Regions from separate parts of the Aureibacillus halotolerans genome, predicted to be linked through region 2. Evidence: riboswitches for the same ligand, from Rfam matches in the RefSeq annotation. Region 2 holds a riboswitch; each other region holds the start of a gene.
The links. A riboswitch is a leader RNA that binds a small molecule or an ion and turns the genes downstream of it on or off. The one in region 2 is predicted to bind thiamine pyrophosphate.
Positions count from the first base shown of each region.

Region 1: linked by a shared signal. The riboswitch ahead of thiD (bifunctional hydroxymethylpyrimidine kinase/phosphomethylpyrimidine kinase) and the one ahead of EV213_RS19545 (ECF transporter S component) in region 2 are both predicted to bind thiamine pyrophosphate.
Region 3: linked by a shared signal. The riboswitch ahead of tenA (thiaminase II) and the one ahead of EV213_RS19545 (ECF transporter S component) in region 2 are both predicted to bind thiamine pyrophosphate.

Region 1 covers NZ_SNYJ01000013.1:52,602-58,564, reverse strand. The annotation lists gene EV213_RS14480 (sensor histidine kinase) at 1-683, shown strand, start outside; gene EV213_RS14475 (GNAT family N-acetyltransferase) at 699-1,244, opposite strand; gene thiD (bifunctional hydroxymethylpyrimidine kinase/phosphomethylpyrimidine kinase) at 1,634-2,446, opposite strand; TPP riboswitch at 2,530-2,632, opposite strand; gene EV213_RS14465 (GNAT family N-acetyltransferase) at 2,763-3,314, shown strand; gene EV213_RS14460 (ABC transporter ATP-binding protein) at 3,441-4,340, shown strand; gene EV213_RS14455 (ABC transporter permease) at 4,333-5,592, shown strand; gene EV213_RS21220 (hypothetical protein) at 5,625-5,756, shown strand.
Region 2 covers NZ_SNYJ01000027.1:20,631-26,593, forward strand. The annotation lists partial or broken gene EV213_RS19530 (S8 family peptidase) at 1-817, opposite strand, end outside; gene EV213_RS19535 (energy-coupling factor transporter transmembrane component T family protein) at 928-1,698, opposite strand; gene EV213_RS19540 (ABC transporter ATP-binding protein) at 1,679-3,346, opposite strand; gene EV213_RS19545 (ECF transporter S component) at 3,336-3,920, opposite strand; TPP riboswitch at 4,055-4,171, opposite strand; gene EV213_RS19550 (cysteine hydrolase family protein) at 4,230-4,805, opposite strand; gene EV213_RS19555 (cupin domain-containing protein) at 4,802-5,128, opposite strand; gene EV213_RS19560 (YqcI/YcgG family protein) at 5,103-5,858, opposite strand.
Region 3 covers NZ_SNYJ01000010.1:11,288-17,250, forward strand. The annotation lists gene EV213_RS12345 (bifunctional aldolase/short-chain dehydrogenase) at 1-1,786, opposite strand, end outside; gene EV213_RS12350 (general stress protein) at 2,010-2,267, opposite strand; gene EV213_RS21215 (hypothetical protein) at 2,347-2,472, opposite strand; gene EV213_RS20780 (hypothetical protein) at 2,489-2,656, opposite strand; gene EV213_RS12355 (LysR family transcriptional regulator) at 3,024-3,917, shown strand; gene tenA (thiaminase II) at 3,990-4,682, opposite strand; TPP riboswitch at 4,808-4,914, opposite strand; gene EV213_RS12365 (hypothetical protein) at 5,059-5,358, opposite strand; gene EV213_RS12370 (hypothetical protein) at 5,439-5,963, opposite strand, start outside.

The sequences.
Region 1 (5,963 bases), on a different contig from region 2:
CAAATGTTTCCCATGACCTTAGGACACCACTAACGTCTATCATCGGATATCTTCGTGTTATTGATGAAAACCGCTATAAGGATGAGGTTGAGCTTCGCTACTATACGGACATCGCTTATCAAAAAGCCCATCGATTAAATCGAATGGTCAATGATTTGTTTGAATTTACACGTGTCAGTTTTGGTGGTCTCCGTGTTCATAAACGTCCGCTAGATCTTGGTGCGTTACTCGGGCAAATTGGCTCCGAATATGAAGCTTCATTAAAGGAACGAGGAGTGTCTGTCAATTTACAGCTTCCAGAAAAGCCGATCTATATTTCTGCAGATGGGGATACGCTCGTACGCGTGTTCGAAAACCTTCTTAGCAATGCTTCAAAGTACGGTTCAGATGGGAAACGTATTGATTTAGTGCTTTCAGAAGAGTCTAAAATGGCAGAAGTCGCTGTCGTCAATTATGGTGAACCTATTCCTGAAAATGATCTTCCACATTTGTTTGACCGTTTTTATCGTGTAGATAAATCACGTACAACGTCCAATGAAGGCTCTGGTCTTGGTTTGGCGATTTCAAAAAGCATATTGGATTTGCACAATGGGCACATCCATGTGACGAGCACGAAGGAGCGAACCGCATTCATTGTGCGCTTGCCACAGCTCCCTCGTAGTGGTCCGATTAAATCGTCATAATGGGCATTCCCTAGTTCATACACCCCGCCAATCCTTTTTTAGTAGACTGTGCATAATGACATCACGTAACACGCCGTCTTGTAAGATGTATTCTCGTAGAGTGCCCTCTTGTTGAAAGCTTAGCTTGTTAAGCAACCGTAGCGAGGCCTTGTTTTCCGGCATCACTGTTGCTCCGATACGAAGCAATGAGCCATGCTCAAATCCCCAGGAGATCATGGCCGATAATGCTTCTTTAGCGTAGCCGGCTCCCCAAAAAGCTGGGCTAAGTTCATACCCCATTTCAACGCGGCTGTTTCTGGACGACCATTCATGAAATCCCCCGGTGCCGATAAAAACAGCGTTGGCCTTTTTGACGATGGCCCACCGTATTCCCCAACCATAATAAAAGCTGTCCTCTAATGAGCGTATAAGATGGACAGCTTCTTCGAATGTCGTTACACGTTCCATTCCATACATCTTTGTGACGTCATAGTTGCTTAGAATTTGGTACATTGCGTTTGCGTCGCTTTCTTTTAAGGGACGGATCAGCAATCTCTCTGTCTCAAACGTCGGTATTTCCATAAGGCTCCCCACTTTATGATGATGTTTTAGCAATTGTATCATGTTCATGAACGTGATCGCTTTCTTCGTTCCCCTGAGTGCATAAAAAATCCCGTAAACCTGTTCAGGTTACGGGCCATTAAAAAGGGGGTGGTTCTCAGGTGATTGCAAGCATCATGCTGTTAATTTATGTTAGCATAGCAGTGTTCAAAACAAAATGTTTAGATTGTGATTTTACTGAAAATGAATCATTGGTCTGGTCGTAAACACCATTATTTCCATTAGAGTGGTAAGAAAGAACCAAACTTAGAAAGCTGATTCGTCTTGAAAACAGAGACGAAAGTCGTACACCGATCATAGACTAAGGAAATTCTTCCGATTGTAATTTGTTCTATAATAAGAGACGATACCTATGCACGGTTCGATAGACGATCATTGAACGCCCAGTGATTGGTTGGACCATTTCCATGACCAATCTGAAGGCTATCCTCAATGGCAGCTGAGATATAGGCTTTGGCAGTCTCCACAGAGGACTGCACCGATTTTCCTTTCGCTAATTCTGCTGTGATTGCTGCCGATAGCGTACAACCTGTTCCGTGCGTGTGCTTTGTCGCAATACGTGGGCTTGAAAACGTTTCAAACCCACCTTCGCTGTAGAGTACATCAACTGCATTTTCATCAGACATATGCCCCCCTTTTAACAGGCAAGCAAAGGCTCCACAATCATCAACAAGGTAACGGGCAGCTTTTTTCATATCATCTAAAGAAGAAATACGCATATTTGACATAATCTCTGCCTCAGGGATATTTGGTGTTGTCACATAGGTTAGTGGCAAGAGCATCGTAATTAAGCTTTGAACAGCTTCCTTTGAGAGAAGAGAATGCCCACTTTTGGCGACCATTACGGGATCCATGACATAACGGGAAACGCCATGTTGTTTTAGTATTTTTGCAGTGATTTCAATGGCAGGTACAATGGACAACATGCCTGTTTTGACAGCGTTTGGCGGTACATCTTCAAAGACGGCTTGAAGCTGATCCTCTATAAGTGCTGGATCAATATCGACAAAGGATCTTACGCCACAAGTGTTTTGGCTGACAACTGCCGTAATCGCACTTGTACCAAACACACGCAGCTCATGGAATGTTTTTAAATCTGCTTGAATGCCAGCACCTCCTGATGGGTCCGTGCCAGCAATCGTCAATGCAATAGGTATCGTCATGTTTATCCTCCAGAAAGCGAACTGCTGAGGAGTCACAAAAAACCATCCCGGAATAGAAACGACGGCATGGGTGCATTTGTATGCGTATCGGCCGATAGCTTCCCTCCGCTGGTGTTAACCAGATCAGGTTCAAAGGGTCAAAGCAGTGCTTTTCTCAGCTCACAACGAGCTCCCCTAGCAGTCCAACATTGTATTTTTCTCATCGTATCGTATTTAACTGGGGTTGTGAAGTTAAAAAACTGTCTTCATTCATACAACGTCTGTGTATGCGGCATTCTATTATTCTATATTGACAGAAAAAGAAAGGATGAAACCTGTGGATGATATAGCAGTTCGACCTCTTCAAACAGTGGATATCCCATTGATGTCAAAGTGGCTTCAGAACGAAGAATTATTGGAATTTTATGAAGGTCGTGACCGTCCTCATGATGAGTCAATGGTGAAACACCGGTTTTTTAGAAACGAAGCCCACGTCGAACGATTGATTATTGTGTATCGATATCGGCCGATCGGCTACTGTCAGGTATACGAAATTGATCAAGAAACGCAAGCGTGTTATGGCTATAATGATGAAGTGGCGACGTTCGGCATGGATCAATTTATTGGCGATCCATCCTATTGGAATCGAGGAATCGGACAAGAATTTAATGCCTTTATGATTGAACGCATGGCTCAACATGTCGCACGAAGTCGCTTTGTCGTTGATCCGCGAGAAAAAAATGAACGTGCGATCGCCTGTTACACGAAATGTGGATTTGAAAAAACACGACACCTCCCTCAGCATGAGCTGCACGAGGGAATTTGGGAGAATTGTTGGCTTATGGTGAGAGAAATTATGCCAGTACCTAAAGAAGCAGCCTGTGAGTGAATCATGGGCTGTTTTTTTGTTAACAAGAATGATACAACTTGGCAATTCAAACCTCTTTTTTGTACCTCCAATGAGTGGCATAATAAAAGAGGAATGTAAGTGGAGGGGACTGAAGGAGGATTTTCAATGACGTTAGAGATTGCTGATGTGACAAAGTCATTTGGGTCACATACAGCTGTAGACCACCTTAGCCTCACTATACCTAAAGGTCAAATATACGGCGTTCTAGGCGCGAATGGTGCAGGAAAGACAACAACATTTCGAATGATCATAGGGCTTATGAAGCCGACGTCGGGAAAGATTACGTATGACGGAATTCAATTAAATGAACGTTCGAGCGAACGAGTAGGGTATTTGCCAGAAGAGCGTGGGCTTTACCCAAAGCTTACTGTTGAGCAGCAACTTGTCTATCTCGGGCGTTTACGTGGCATGCGTAAGGCAGCTGTTCTAGAGGAAATGAATCAATGGCTAGACCGCTTTGGTATAGGCCATTATGCGAAGAAAAAGGTCGAGGAACTATCCAAGGGAAACCAGCAGAAAATCCAGTTCATCGCTTCTGTTTTGCATCGACTAGAGCTCGTCATTCTTGATGAACCGTTTAGTGGTCTAGACCCTGTGAACGTCGAGATGCTTAAAAAAGCAGTGCTTGATGTGAAAAACCAAGGGACAACGCTTTTGTTTTCGAGTCATCGGATGGAGCATGTTGAAGAGCTTTGTGAACATATTTGCATTATGCACCAGGGGCGAGCGGTTGCGTCTGGGGGCATTAAAGAGATTAAATCACAGCATCCAAAAAAATATGTCAGAATTGATGCCCCATACGCTCTCGATTTCCTTGAGCAAATGGAAGGCGTTGAAGAAGTAGATATTCATCCAAACGGGACAAGGGTTCGCATAGCTCAGGAAAATGTCGCCCATGACATTTTTCAGTGTTTGTCCGATCGTGGGTTCGTTCGAAAATTTGAGTTGGAAGAACCAACTCTTAACGACATATTTATTGAGAAGGTAGGTGCTGTGAATGAGTAAGTTTTGGACCATTGTTGGTCATACATTCACTAAGCACGCTATGACAAAGTCGTATATTATCACAACACTTATTACGATTTTATTGGTTCTGGCTGTGATGAACATTGACTCTTTCATTTCTTTGTTTGACGATGAGGCCGACTCTGAAGAAGTGACTATTGCAGTGGCCACCGACTCAGACCGCCTTTTTGGGGATGTGCAAAATGCTCTGAAGGACGTGGAGAACTCCATTATCCTTGAACACGTGAACACGTCCGATGATACGCTTCAAGCGGCAATTAAGGATGGGACATATGCAGGCGCACTCCGTCTATATTATGAAGGTGACGAGCCAGCCGCAACGTATTATCAGGAGCAGAACACATCAAATGAGACAACAACAAGCATTAAAGACGCTGTCCAACAGGTAAAAGAGGCTGGAGCTCTGGAGCAAGTGGGCTTAACTGCTGAAGATCTGATGGCGATTGAGCAACCAGTGATGTTTGATGTTATTGCTTTAAATGAAAGCAGCCAAACAGACCAAGAACGTACACAAGCCACATCGCTCGTCTACATTTTGCTATTTATTATCTATTTTACGGTGATTATGTACGGCAATATGATAGCGATGGAAGTTGCGACAGAGAAGTCGTCTCGAGTGATGGAAATCCTGATTTCGAGTGTGTCGCCAGTGACGCAAATGTTTGCAAAAATTGTGGGCGTCGCATTGCTTGGGTTGTTTCAGTTTGCATTGATCGGGCTTGTCTCAGGTGGGAGCATGCTGTTTAGAAACGATTCCGGCGAGTCCCAAGGAATGCTTGCGGATCTCGGACTTGCTCATCCACCGGTGGACACGCTGTTGTATTTGTTGCTGTTCTTTCTACTCGGGTATTTGTTTTACGCAACACTTGCAGCGATGCTAGGCTGCCTTGTTGCGCGGTTGGAAGAGGTTTCCCAAGCCGTTGGCCCAATCAATTATCTGTTGATCATTGCCTTTATCATTGCGGTGTTTGGCCTGCAAAACCCTGAATCCTCGCTTGTTGTTTGGGGGTCGTTCATTCCGCCGCTTGCACCGATTTTAATGTTTTTACGTACAGGCCTTGTGGAGGTGCCTTTGTGGGAAATTAGCCTCTCGGTTGGACTTCTCGTGGCTTCAATCATTGTGCTGGCATTGTTTGGGGCAAAGGTGTATCGTGGTGGCGTTATGATGTACGGTAGCCGAAACGGAGCTTTAAAAGATATTCGCAGGGCATTACGAATGGGTAAACAATAGGCGGACAGACAAGAAGGAAGGAGTCGGTAGCAATGACACACAGCGGAAAAAGAGGCTGGTTACTCGTCGTAAAGGTGCTTGCGTTTGGGATGGGAATTGTAAGTGCGGTAAGTATCTTAGGGATTCTCGGCTTTCTCATTTACGTACTGACAACGCAGCCTTAAGACGATTGGAAGATATAACTAAAGGATTTCTTCAAAACTCTTAAGGTTTTCTTAAGGGTTTTTTTGTAGGGCTTTTAGGTCTCTTGGCTATAGTGATTATAGAAGGTCTTAATGACATCTGCTAAATCCCCACGCAGGGCAGAGGGTTTGTGCAGAAAAAAACATTCAATGGGTCGCTTGGAATTACACCTAACCCATCATGACAAA
Region 2 (5,963 bases):
GCCTGAGACCTAGCTCGTATTTTTGAATTAACAGTGCCGCTGCCCCAGAAACATGTGGTGCGGCCATCGACGTTCCTGAAAGCGTGGCGTAGCTTCCCCTTGGGTAGGTGGATAAAATATCGACACCTGGGGCAACTAGGTCAATCTCGTCGTTGGAGTTGGAAAACGGCGCCATTGATCGTTTTTGGTCGATGGCTCCGACCTGCACACACTCCGAATAGAATCCAGGGTACCCCACCTCACTTGTGTTTGAGCGACCATCTCCAGAATTTCCTGCAGCACATACGACCAGGGCATTGGCCTCGGAGGCTTTCTCTATTGCCTCCTTCAACGCTGAATCATCTTTAGGACCTGCGAGCGACATGCTCAGCACACGTACACGCTCGCCCCTTGACCCTCGCCAGTCAAGAGCATACTGAATGCCTCGCGTGAGCTGTTCATACGTACCATTGCCATCCTTGTCTAACACTTTAACGACAAGAATGCGCGCATCTGGTGCAACGCCAACAACTCCGGTATTATTCTTTCTTGCGGCAATGATCCCTGTCACATGCGTTCCGTGCCCATGGTAGTCGTCAAAGCGGTGCGGTCTTCCCCCATCGTCGTTCGTAAAATTTCTGCCTCCAATAATCGCTTCTTGAAGGTCCGGGTGGCGTGCGTCACATCCCGTATCAAACACAGCTACGACAACGCCCTTCCCTGTGAACCCTTGCTTCCACCAGTCTGGCGCACCGATGGATTGAATATTTGACGGCACCTCATTTTTTCGTCTCGTAACATCTTGAACGGTGAAAGGATGTAACGCTATGTCGGCCATACCATCCCTCTTTTCGTGAAAATCATCCCTCTCTTAGTATCAAATTCACGAATCGAGAAAAACATGCCTAAAAAATGACGAAATCGCTTATTTATATGTTCGACGCCGCTCTAAAGATCTCCAAATAAAGTGAACATCCCTGTCCACATTGAGATAGCTATCGCAAGAACAAAAAGCAGAACAATCGCACCGGCAAACCAGCTGTCTTTCATCGTGACGTTCACTTCATGATAAAAGGTCCTTGCCCCACCAGTGAATCCTTTCGATTCCATTGCCATGGCGGTTTGTTCTGCACGCCGAACGGCAGACGCAAGCAGTGGAATGGCATCTTGAAAAGCAGTGAAAAGAGAAGAAATGCCTCTTTTACTTGCGCCCATGCCCCTCACTCGGCGGGCATTTTGCAGTGTTTTCCATTCATCCTTAAACAGAGGTAAAAAGCGGTAGCCTGCCATAATGCCGTATGCAAGCTTTGGAGACAGTCTGCATTGCTGCATTAAGCTAAGCAGAAGTTTCGTTGCATCGGTTGTGAAGGCAAACAGCAACGAGAGGCTTGCCACTGCCAGAACTCTTATGCTCAATGCACACCCCCGTAACACAGCATCCAACGTCACTGCGAAACTACCCATCTGCCAAAGCACTGGACCGTCTGATGGCTTGGCGAATACTATCGTCGTCCATACATACCCAACGGCGATGAACAAAAAGGGACTCATCATAAGGAGCCATGGCTTCAGTGGGACTTTCCCCCACACAAACGTTAACACCACTGTGCCAACGAACACGATGGCAGGTGTCACTGGGTCAAAAAAGAATGCTAAACACAACACAGCGACAATAATCACAGCTGCTTTTACGCTAGGGTTATAGTGAGACAGGTTCACCAAGCAGCCTCGCCTCCTTTTCAAGCTGTCGCCATACTGGAGGAAGAAGCCGTGCCTCACGCGCAATTGCTTCATGCTCCCGCCAAAGAATCGCTGGTGACCCATCGGATACGACGTGCCCTTGGTTAATGACAATCCAGCGATCCGCAAACATGGAGGCGATGTCCATATCGTGTGTAACCATTGCAATGCATGACCCATTATCTGCGAGATGTCTCAGCTTTTGCATAAGTCGGTAGGATGAGATCGCGTCTTGCCCATAAGTCGGTTCATCCAGCAATAGCACATCCTGCTCGACAATGGTCATGACCGCCACACTAAGTCGCCGTTTCTGACCCATCGACAATGCGAGAGGGTGCGCATCTCGTAAATGCTGCAGCTTGTACGCTGCCAACGAAGCCATCACGCTTTTTTCAATGGCTTCTGGTGACCACTTTAGAAGCGTTGGACCATACGCCAGCTCATGATAGACGCTGCTCGTAAGAAACTGATGGTCAGGATGCTGAAACACCACCCCTAAACGCTGACGCAGATGACGTTCTTTCCACTTCTTAAACGTCTTACCTGCAAACACGACCTCTCCTTCGGAAGTGGGCAAAAGCCCTGCGAGCGCATGCAGCAACGACGTTTTCCCTGCACCATTTTCACCAACAATGGCCGTTAATTCGCCTCTCGTCAACGTAAGATTGACGTCCTCTACGATTGACCTTCCCGCACGAGTTACTGTCACTTGCCTTGCCTCCAAAACGGAGGTTCGCTGCTTCGTATTTGCGGTGTTTGCTTGAAACCAATGGCTCGGCAGCTCATTCACTTTGAAATCACCTGGCCATTGAGACACATCCAACGGAATGTCCTCCGCATTCGGCTGCAAATGCAAATACAGCTCACTCACAAAGGGCAACCATAAGCCACCTGCACGTAGAAGGTCCCAGTGTTTCTGTAATCCATCTTTTAACGGACCATCGTAAATGAGCTCTCCCTCATCATTCAGGATCAGGGCATTTTCAATAATATGAATCCAGCTTTCAATTCGATGTTCAATGACAATCACCGTCATGTCAGTTGTATTTAATAACTGTTCCACCTGAAGCGCTATGTCCCTTGCCGCTTGGGGGTCAAGCATGGAAGTAGGCTCGTCCAAAATGAGCACTGCTGGTTGAAGCACAAGCACACAGGCAAGAGCCAGACGCTGCTTCATCCCACCAGAAAGCGAGGTAATAATCGCATGCTTCTCTGCGGTTAACCCGACCTGTGTCAGCACCTCATCAATTCGCTCCTCCATGTCTTCACGAGGGATAGACCAGTTCTCCAGACCAAACGCAAGCTCGTCGCACACCGTCAGCATGCAAAATTGGCTGTCCGGGTCTTGAAACACCGTTCCTGCGATACGGCAAATTTCTCCTTCAGCAAACGTGGAGATCTCTTGGCCATTCAAAAAAAGCGCACCTTCCATGACACCTTCGACCGCCTCTGGATAAAGACCGTTCAAACAAAACGCAAGCGAGCTTTTCCCCGATCCACTCGGCCCCATCAAAAGCACAGAAGATCCTTTTTCGATATCGAACGAAAGCTGCTTCAAAACAGGCGCTGTCTGATCACTGTATGAAAAGGACATGCATTCTGCACTATACATCCTATTATGCGGCATGATCGGTAGGTCCTTTATTCTTCGCTTTCGAGAGCGCATACCCACGCAAAGCACCCGTCTTTGCCAACGCGTCGCCAATCCATTTCCCAAGCCACCCCGCAAGCACAGCTGAGCTTACAATACGCACAATAAACATGATCACAAGCAACTGGCTTGAATAAACGGCCAAGCCAGATTGGAAATAGCCGTACACAAAGCTTGCGACACCAGACCCGATGCCGGCCAACATTAGTGCTGGCAGACGAAAGTTTTGATAACGTAGCATCGCGAGCACCGCTTCTGCCCCTGCTCCTTGAATAATGCCCGATAGCAACACCGATGGGCCTAAGCCTAAAAGCATTTCAACACCAGCGGCAATCACTTCTGCTAGAAACGCAACGCCGGGTTTTTGAATAATATAAGCGGCCACGATGGAAGCAAGAAACCAGACTCCGTAAATGATGTCATAGCCTAGCGGTCCCATGATGGCATGCAATAAATGTCCGAGATGGGAAAACGCCATATACACGACACCAAAAACGACCGCAAGCACCGACATTAGAACAACTTCCCGCAACTTTAAAGCTGAGCCCATACAAAAATCCCTCCTTGAGTTATTCCATAACCGCACAGGAGGGATTTAGATAAGCGTTCACAGAGAAAGGTAGGTCAAAATAAAAGCACTGAAGTCAAAAGACAACAGTGCATTTTAAGGCACTGTTCGTTCCAATACCTTCTCATGCACTTCCCCACGCTGGTATTATCCAGATCGGGTCCCAAGGGATCGGAATTCAAGTGAACTCGCATCTCAGCCGCTAGCCTTCAGCAGCACCCCTAGTGCTTGCTATGAAATTGTTGATGTAATCATAGAGGTTTTTCTATGATTTGTAAAGTCCGTCTGCCATTAATCATAGAATAGGCTTTCTACCTCAGCTTGTTCCCTCACCAAACTAGAGGTGGATTGAACATGAGCGAACTCCTGATGCAAATGGGCCAGAGCAAACTGATGACTTTCTTCCGCGGATAGCCATTCCCCGCGATGGTCTTGCATACGAAACGCCGCTGTAGCGTCTTCGACAACGGTGCAATTATAACCATAGTTTGCTGCCATCCGCACGGTTGTCGATACACAATGAGGCGTCGTCAATCCAGCGAACACTAAATCCTCTATATGATGCTCCCGAAGCTTGACATGCAATCCCGTCCCTATAAACGCTGAGTTCACGCTTTTTATCACATGCCATTCACCTGGCAAAGGCTCAAATGAATCTTGAAAGGCAAACCCTGACTTCGCTGGATGCAGCGGGGAGGAAATCTCTTTTGACGCATGCTGCACATGAATGATCAGTCTCTTTTTTTCACGCCAATATTGAAGCAGCTCCTTCATGCGGTGCTCTGCCATCGGATTGTTTCTTTCTCCCCACGTCGTTGCTGTAAAGCCCTTTTGCACATCAATAAACACGAGAGCCATATCCGTCATGTGGGTTCATCCTCCTTTCGTATCGAAATCACATAGGTGCAGCCTTCAGCACCGGCCACTGAACCGTGCAATGTGCCTTTTGGCAAGTAAATGCGATCGCCTTCAGAACAGTCTACCATAGTGCCATCAGCTTGAAAGTGTAAACAGCCAGAGAGAATATGCAAGATTTCGTCATTAGGGTGGGTATGTGATGGATGAGCTTGCCCTGGCTGGTCTCTCTGTACCTCAACAAAGGCTGTTTGATCCTTGGGTAACAGTTCCTCAACGACTTCCTGTAAGCTCAATAATTCCCCTTTTTCATATCGAACCTTTTTTTCCACCATGCACATTCCTCCTTTTTTGATGAAACGGGCATCGAGCGGGTTCGTCATTTTGAGCATCTCGCAAGAAATATTGACGCCACTCACGATTAGTCTGTTCGCCATACCAGCCAAGCGCCGGGTGTACAGGTACTTGATCATAAGCGATTAAACGTTGGCGTATTTTCGTTTGCAGCACCTCCCCAGCTTTGGAATGTTTATGTATGCCTTCAAATACCCAGCGTGGCTGGAAGGTTATCATAAACGCATGCGATTTCCTGCTTTTCCTCAGCTCATGTGATGGCGTGTTGCACACAACGAAAATCGGTTCACCATGAAAACTGAATTCCCAAAGGGGATCATCAGGATCTGTCGGAACATCTGATGGCCAATCCTGTTCATCTAGTGCTCGCAATTCGTTCAGTACATTCCAGAAACGCTGCTCATAAACGGCTTGTGTTTCCTGTGGTTCATCTGGAGGGAAAAATGCGACAAACGATGTATTGCGTCCAATGTGGCGGAACGACTCTACGTAGGCACGCAAAAAGGCTGCGAGAAGAGACATATCTTTTGAGTGTGTAGAAGGAATAAAACAAAAGCGTAGCAAGTCTCGTTTTAACCCTTCGACACCTAAAATACAAGGGAACGGGGCAGATTCAGAAAGCATGTCGGCTTGAAATCGGTCATACACATCTCTTTCCCAAGCATGGGTAAGCCCTTCCGCTTCGATAATCTTTCGGCTGTACAATCTCACTTCAATAGCATCCTCCCAATCGTCATTTGATCAGGCTGATGACAAACGATCGCTTTCTTTGTTGCTTTGTCTTGTCCGGTGCTCATTGCCCTTATGGCAACTCCG
Region 3 (5,963 bases), on a different contig from region 2:
CGCCCTCAGCAGCAATACATCGTGCCAAATGAATTTCAGCGGCTTTGGCTGTCGAATAGGCTGTGACGTTTTTGCCCGCGTATACCGAGTTTTTTGACCCGACAAACACGATGCTTCCTTGCAACGCTTGCTCCTTCATCAGCTTATAGCTCTCTCGCGCCACTAAAAAGTAGCCTGTTGTGAGCACGTTTACATTAATGTTCCATTCAGAGAGCTCCGTTTCTTCAAATGGGCTAGACGTTGCGAGGCCAGCGTTGTTGACTAAAAGATCGACACCACCATATGTGAGCACGGTTTCTTTAAGCGCCGCCTTAACCTGCTCCTCGCTTGTCACATCCATTTTCACCGCTAGGGCACGGTGCTCCCCATACGTTTCATTAAATTCTGCCGCTTTTTCTTTTGCTCCGTCTTCATTTAAGTCAGCCAATATCACATGAGCCCCTTGTTCAAGGAGAGCCTGACACGTCGCGCTTCCAATGCCTCCAGCGCCGCCTGTTACAAACGCAATTTTCCGTGAGAATTCCGCTTCTGGTGGTGCTAACGATAGTTTATAAAGCTCAAGCGGCCAATACTCCACACGGTAGGATTCGTTTTCATTTAAGGAGACAAACGAGCTGACCGTCGTTGTTTTTTCCATCACCGCAATCGCTCGATGATAGAGAGATGCGCTAATGTTGGCATGCTGTGTGCTTTTCCCTGTATTGACCATACCAACCCCCGGGATGAGCACGACGCGCGGCGCATCATCAACCAACATGTCGCCCTCCGTCCGATTACGTTCAAAATACGATTGATACTCTGCTTTATATTCCTGAATTCCTGCCACGAGCAGGTTTTTCAACTCTTCAATTGTGCCTGATTGCGGATCCCAAGGAACCCATAATGGCGTCCGTTTCGTATGCACGAGGTGATCGGGGCAAGCTGCACCAACCTGAGACAGCGTAGGACCTTCATGACTGTTAACGAACGTTAAAACATCCTCGCTGTCATCAAACGTAAGCAGCATTTGTTGTCGCTCACTCACTTCTCTGCGGATTGCGGGTAATACCTCCGCCACAACGTCACGGCGACGCTCAACAGAAAGGGCATGATGCTTTTCGCCACCAAACGGAGATGCTTGCGCCCGTTCGTTTAAGAACGCTTCGGCTTCTTGGATAATCGCGATGGTTTTATCGTAGCACTCGCTGCTCGTTTCTCCCCACGTCACAAGGCCATGCTTTTCCATAAGCACGCACTCCGCATTCGGGTTTCCTTCAACAGCTTCCGCGATAAGCTTAGACAATGTAAATCCAGGGCGAATGTATGGCACCCATACAAAGCGGTTTCCGTAAATCTTTTCCGCTAGCTCCTGGCCATTTTCCGCACAACAGATGCTAATAATGGCATCAGGGTGCGTATGGTCGACGTGTGGGTAGGGCAAAAAAGCATGCAGCAACGTCTCGATCGATGCCCGCGGATGCGCTGAATTGACCATACAATGCGAAAGATACGCGACCATATCCTCGTCCGTCATCTCATCTCTATCTTTTAAAGGCGCAATATCATCGATTCGAAGACCTGTAAAATGGCTTTCCCCCATGGTCGCAAGGTCTGAACCACTGCCTTTCACGTACATCACATTGACATCTCTACCTCGAAAATCCTTTTCCACCATTTTCATCGATGTGTTTCCACCACCCCAGTTCGCGACCGATCGATCTTGCCCAAGGATATTTGAGCGATAAACGAGCTCTTTCAGTCCAACTGTTACTGGCGCTTGTTTAGCTTCCCAAGCATGCTGTACCATTTGTTGTCTCCTCCATTCGTTTCTTTTTGTTACGTTTGTTTTTGTTTAAAGACAATTATAAATCAAAACAAAAGCAAATCAACATTTTTCGTGTGGTTTTCCGAGAAAAAGGGCATGATGTTACTTTTCTCCAAGCCAGTGAAGACCCGTAGTAGCTTTAAGAGAGGGTAAAGGAAAGCCTTTAAATGGATAACATAAAAAAAACAGACCCTATGCGGCCTGCTCACTCTGATGCTTTTGGTTTATTTTTTCCACCCTTGCGACCAATTTCTTCAAAAAAAGGACGCTTGTAGCGCTTTGAAGTACTGCCGCCACCTTTGCCACCGATTTCTTGAAAAAACTCGCGGTCATGGCGTTGTGACGTTGTTTCTCCGCCCTTCCCACCAATCTCCTGAAAAAACTCTCTGCCGTGTTTTTTTGCTGTTGCTTGTCCGCCTTTGCGCCCGGCTTCTTCCCGTGTCATCTTTTTATGATTAGCCATGCCAGCCCTCCTCTGTAAAGAACAGTGATTGCTAACACTTTTCCACTTGTTAACAGAGGATAAACCTGTCAATGTGCGCTCAGCTAGACGTATTTTTAATCGTTTCGTCTTCACGTTCGATGTTTGGGTGTGGGGTCGTATGCTCAATCTCTTTTGATTGTTCCGTTGGCTGCAAAGTTTCCTTCTGCTGGTTTTCCTTATTCACGATCATCATCTCCTGTCTATTTGCAGTATGGGCGTTCTTTGACGTCCGAGGTTGTGGACGGGGCATCCGCCGTTTCCTGTATCGCCTGCATCTCGCTAAAGTCATCTGTTGGCGACCGCCTCACGTTCACGGGCCTCAGCACATCATCTCTTGTCATCGGATCCTTCGGTCGTTGTAGATTCATGCCCTCACCTACTTTGCTTCATTTGTTTACTAGCTTGGCGTTTAGGCTACAACGTATACTACGCAAATTATGGAATCCGGCGCTGCTAAGCATTGCAAGAGGGCTTGGTGCCAACTCCTTTTCTGCTGTCTTGTGGTATGCTCTTTATAAGAAGAGCACCTTTGAAGCTTGTGAACGAACGAGAGGTGCCCGATAATGAACTGTGAATAAACAAAAACGGACCTGTAAAATGGGGAGATGCATGAAGGTCAAGGATGCTGACCTGCAGTGTGCACTTGTACATGAGGAGCTAGGCGAGCAAAGCAGACGAAGAGTTCGCCCCTTATCGTCATTTTACTTGGAAACTCGAATAAGCGAGGGAAACCTTATGGCGCTTGAACCTATACGTACCTTTATTGCTGTAGCTGATGAAAAAAGCTTCACGAAAGCTGCGCAAAAATTGCTGTTGTCTCAGCCTAGTGTGTCTCTGCATATTAAGCAGCTTGAGGAAGAGTTTCAGACAACATTAATTGATCGCTCGCAGAAGTTTGTCAAGCTAACGGCGACAGGTGAATTTTTTTATCAGCGAGCGCAAGAGTTGGTGGCTCTCTACGACCAGACGATTCAGGAGATCGATGGTCTGCACCAGCGGGTGGAAGGGACATTAGCCATTGGCGCGAGCTATACCATTGGCGAGTATTTACTTCCCTCGTTATTGGCGCCCTTTCAACAAGCCTTTCCAGGAGTCGAGCTGAGGGTTTTCATTGAAAATACGTCCAGCATTGCCGAGAAGGTGCACGATCGAACTCTGACTCTCGGTTTCGTTGAAGGCAAAGTGACTTTGCCGCAGCTTCATGTCACCCCCATTTTAGAGGATGAGATGGTGCTTGTTGCGCCTGCCTCCTACAGTCACCAGCTAACTGCGCCCGTTTCACCAAAACAACTTGCAGAATGGCCTTGGGTGTCGCGTGAACCTGGATCGGGAACTCGTGAAGTAATGAATCGTTTTTTTGATACGCATAAGCTTCATAGCAAAAGGGTGACGACCATCTCAAGCAATTACGGCGTCAAGGAAGCGGTCGTTAACGGGCTAGGCGTTTCCATCCTTTCAAAATGGGTCGTCAGCAAATCGTTAAAACAAAAAGAATTGTACATCGTTCCTATGATTGGTTGGCCAGCACTTAAGCGGGATTTTTGCTTAGTAGAAGCCACCACTGAACGAACGAACGCAGCCGACACATTTATTCGCTATCTTCTGGAGCATTATTCAGGGGATAAGTGACACAAGTCGCTGTTCCAATTTACAACGCACAAAAACCACGAGGTATGAAATCTCGTGGTTTTTGTGACTCTTTTAACGACGCAATACGGCGTCTCTAACTGGCCATTCTTCGACCGTATAGGCCATTTCCCAAAAGCCTAGCTCCAGCTGACAGCTTTTCGCAAACGCCACGCGCATTTTTTCCTTTTCCCGCTCAGACGCCGTTTCTGCATATCGGTCGAGCCATGACCGCAGCTTCCCTGTCACACCCTCCATGCTTTTTGTTCCGTAAAAATTAATCCATTCATAAAACGGATGCAGACCTGGCTGGGGTGCTGCTTCTTTCATGAGGCGCTCGCCAATGTCTAAATATGTCCATGGGCAGGGCAACAGCACAGCGACAATTTCGCCTAACGTTCCCTGCTGGGCGGTGGTCATCATATGTGAAATATAATGGCTGGCACCTGGGGCAAGTGGATACCCTTGCAGCTCCTCATAGGGCACGCCAGCCACTTCACAAAGATTGTTATGTGGATGAATTTCACTATGAAGAACGAAGCCAATTTGTTCATTAAATAAGCTCATTTCTTCTCTTGTCTCACATTTTGATATTGCCAACCCATACACGCGCATAAAGGCGTTCAAATACTCGAAATCCTGCTTCACATAATGCACAAGGGCGTTCTTAGGGACATGACCCGTTTTCAGCCCCTGTACATAAGGGTGATCAAAAATAGCCTGATAGGTCGCGTCATTTTCTTCACGAAGTCGTTCTGTAAACGTCAATTCGTTTCCTCCTCTTCGTTCACCTAGGGCCTATTCCAACTTCCCACGCGAGAGCGGCAAGAGATAGTAAAAACCGCTCCCGGAAAAGGAGCGGTTGAGCATAGCGCATAACAAAAATAGACGCATCGCGACCGTCTCCACTTCCCTACGCTAGAATGATCTAGATCAGGTTCAAAGGGACCAAGGACAATGTCCTTATCTCAGCCAACAATAGGCGCCCCCAGTGGACGATTTATTTGTGTATTCTCTATCACAATAGAGAATTTGGACAAATCTGTCAAGTGTGTCATTCATACAAAACGAAGGCCTAGACAATTAAACTGAAAAACAGCGTAAGAAATGAAAACGCGACCTCCGAAGAGATCGCGTTTTATTATCATTTTTCTTTAGCTGTTGAGGACCAGGCATCAACGAGCAACACAAGAGCTGTAATGATATGAAAAATCATCCCAACGATCGGGATAAGACCGATAATGCTTGTTATGATCCCTAGCACTGAGCCCATATAGCTTTTTTTCTGCGATTTGCTGATGAGTAAGACGACGATATGGACGACTAGCATAAAACCTAACGGCGCCCAGCCATTGGCAAGAATAAATGCACCACCAATTATAGGAATACCTAAAAACCCTTCCGCTAGACCCGTTAACCATTTTAATATCGTAGACAATGACATGTTCGTTCCTCATTTCTGTTTATCTTGAATGTGTCATCTTACCATTCCACAAAAAGAGGAAGGATAAACAATCGTTGCTCTTACGATGATGGACGGGGAATGTAATACGCAGCGAGCACCATGTCAACAGAATTTCTGTCCGTTGTAAACGCTGGTGCCGAAACCGACTCTACGCCAACAAACCGTTCCAACAGATCAACCTCTTGCAAAAATGCCTGTAGCTCAGTGTAAGAAGAGACTTCAACCGTGACCATCATGCGAACAGGGTACACGCCTTCTATTCCTTGAGAGACTTGGTCTGATGGCTCCATCGGTGGCTCCACCTCAGCATCATCGTCGGACCAATCGGTATCGAGCTCCAAGACCTCTTCTTCCACCTCTTGCACAAGTTGGACAGCTGACTGAAAGGAGATCGCTGTAACGGTGACCTTCGCTTTTTTAGATGCAGAAGAAAGGGCGCGTAGCAGTGCTTCCTCTTGAGGTGATGCAGGTACTTTCTTGTCTGTAAGTTCTAACGACTCGTCTGTATCATTAACGGTTGTATGTGCAGTCGCGGAAATGGCCTGCGTCATCCCTGCTAAAGATTGTTGGAGCAGTGTCTTTTC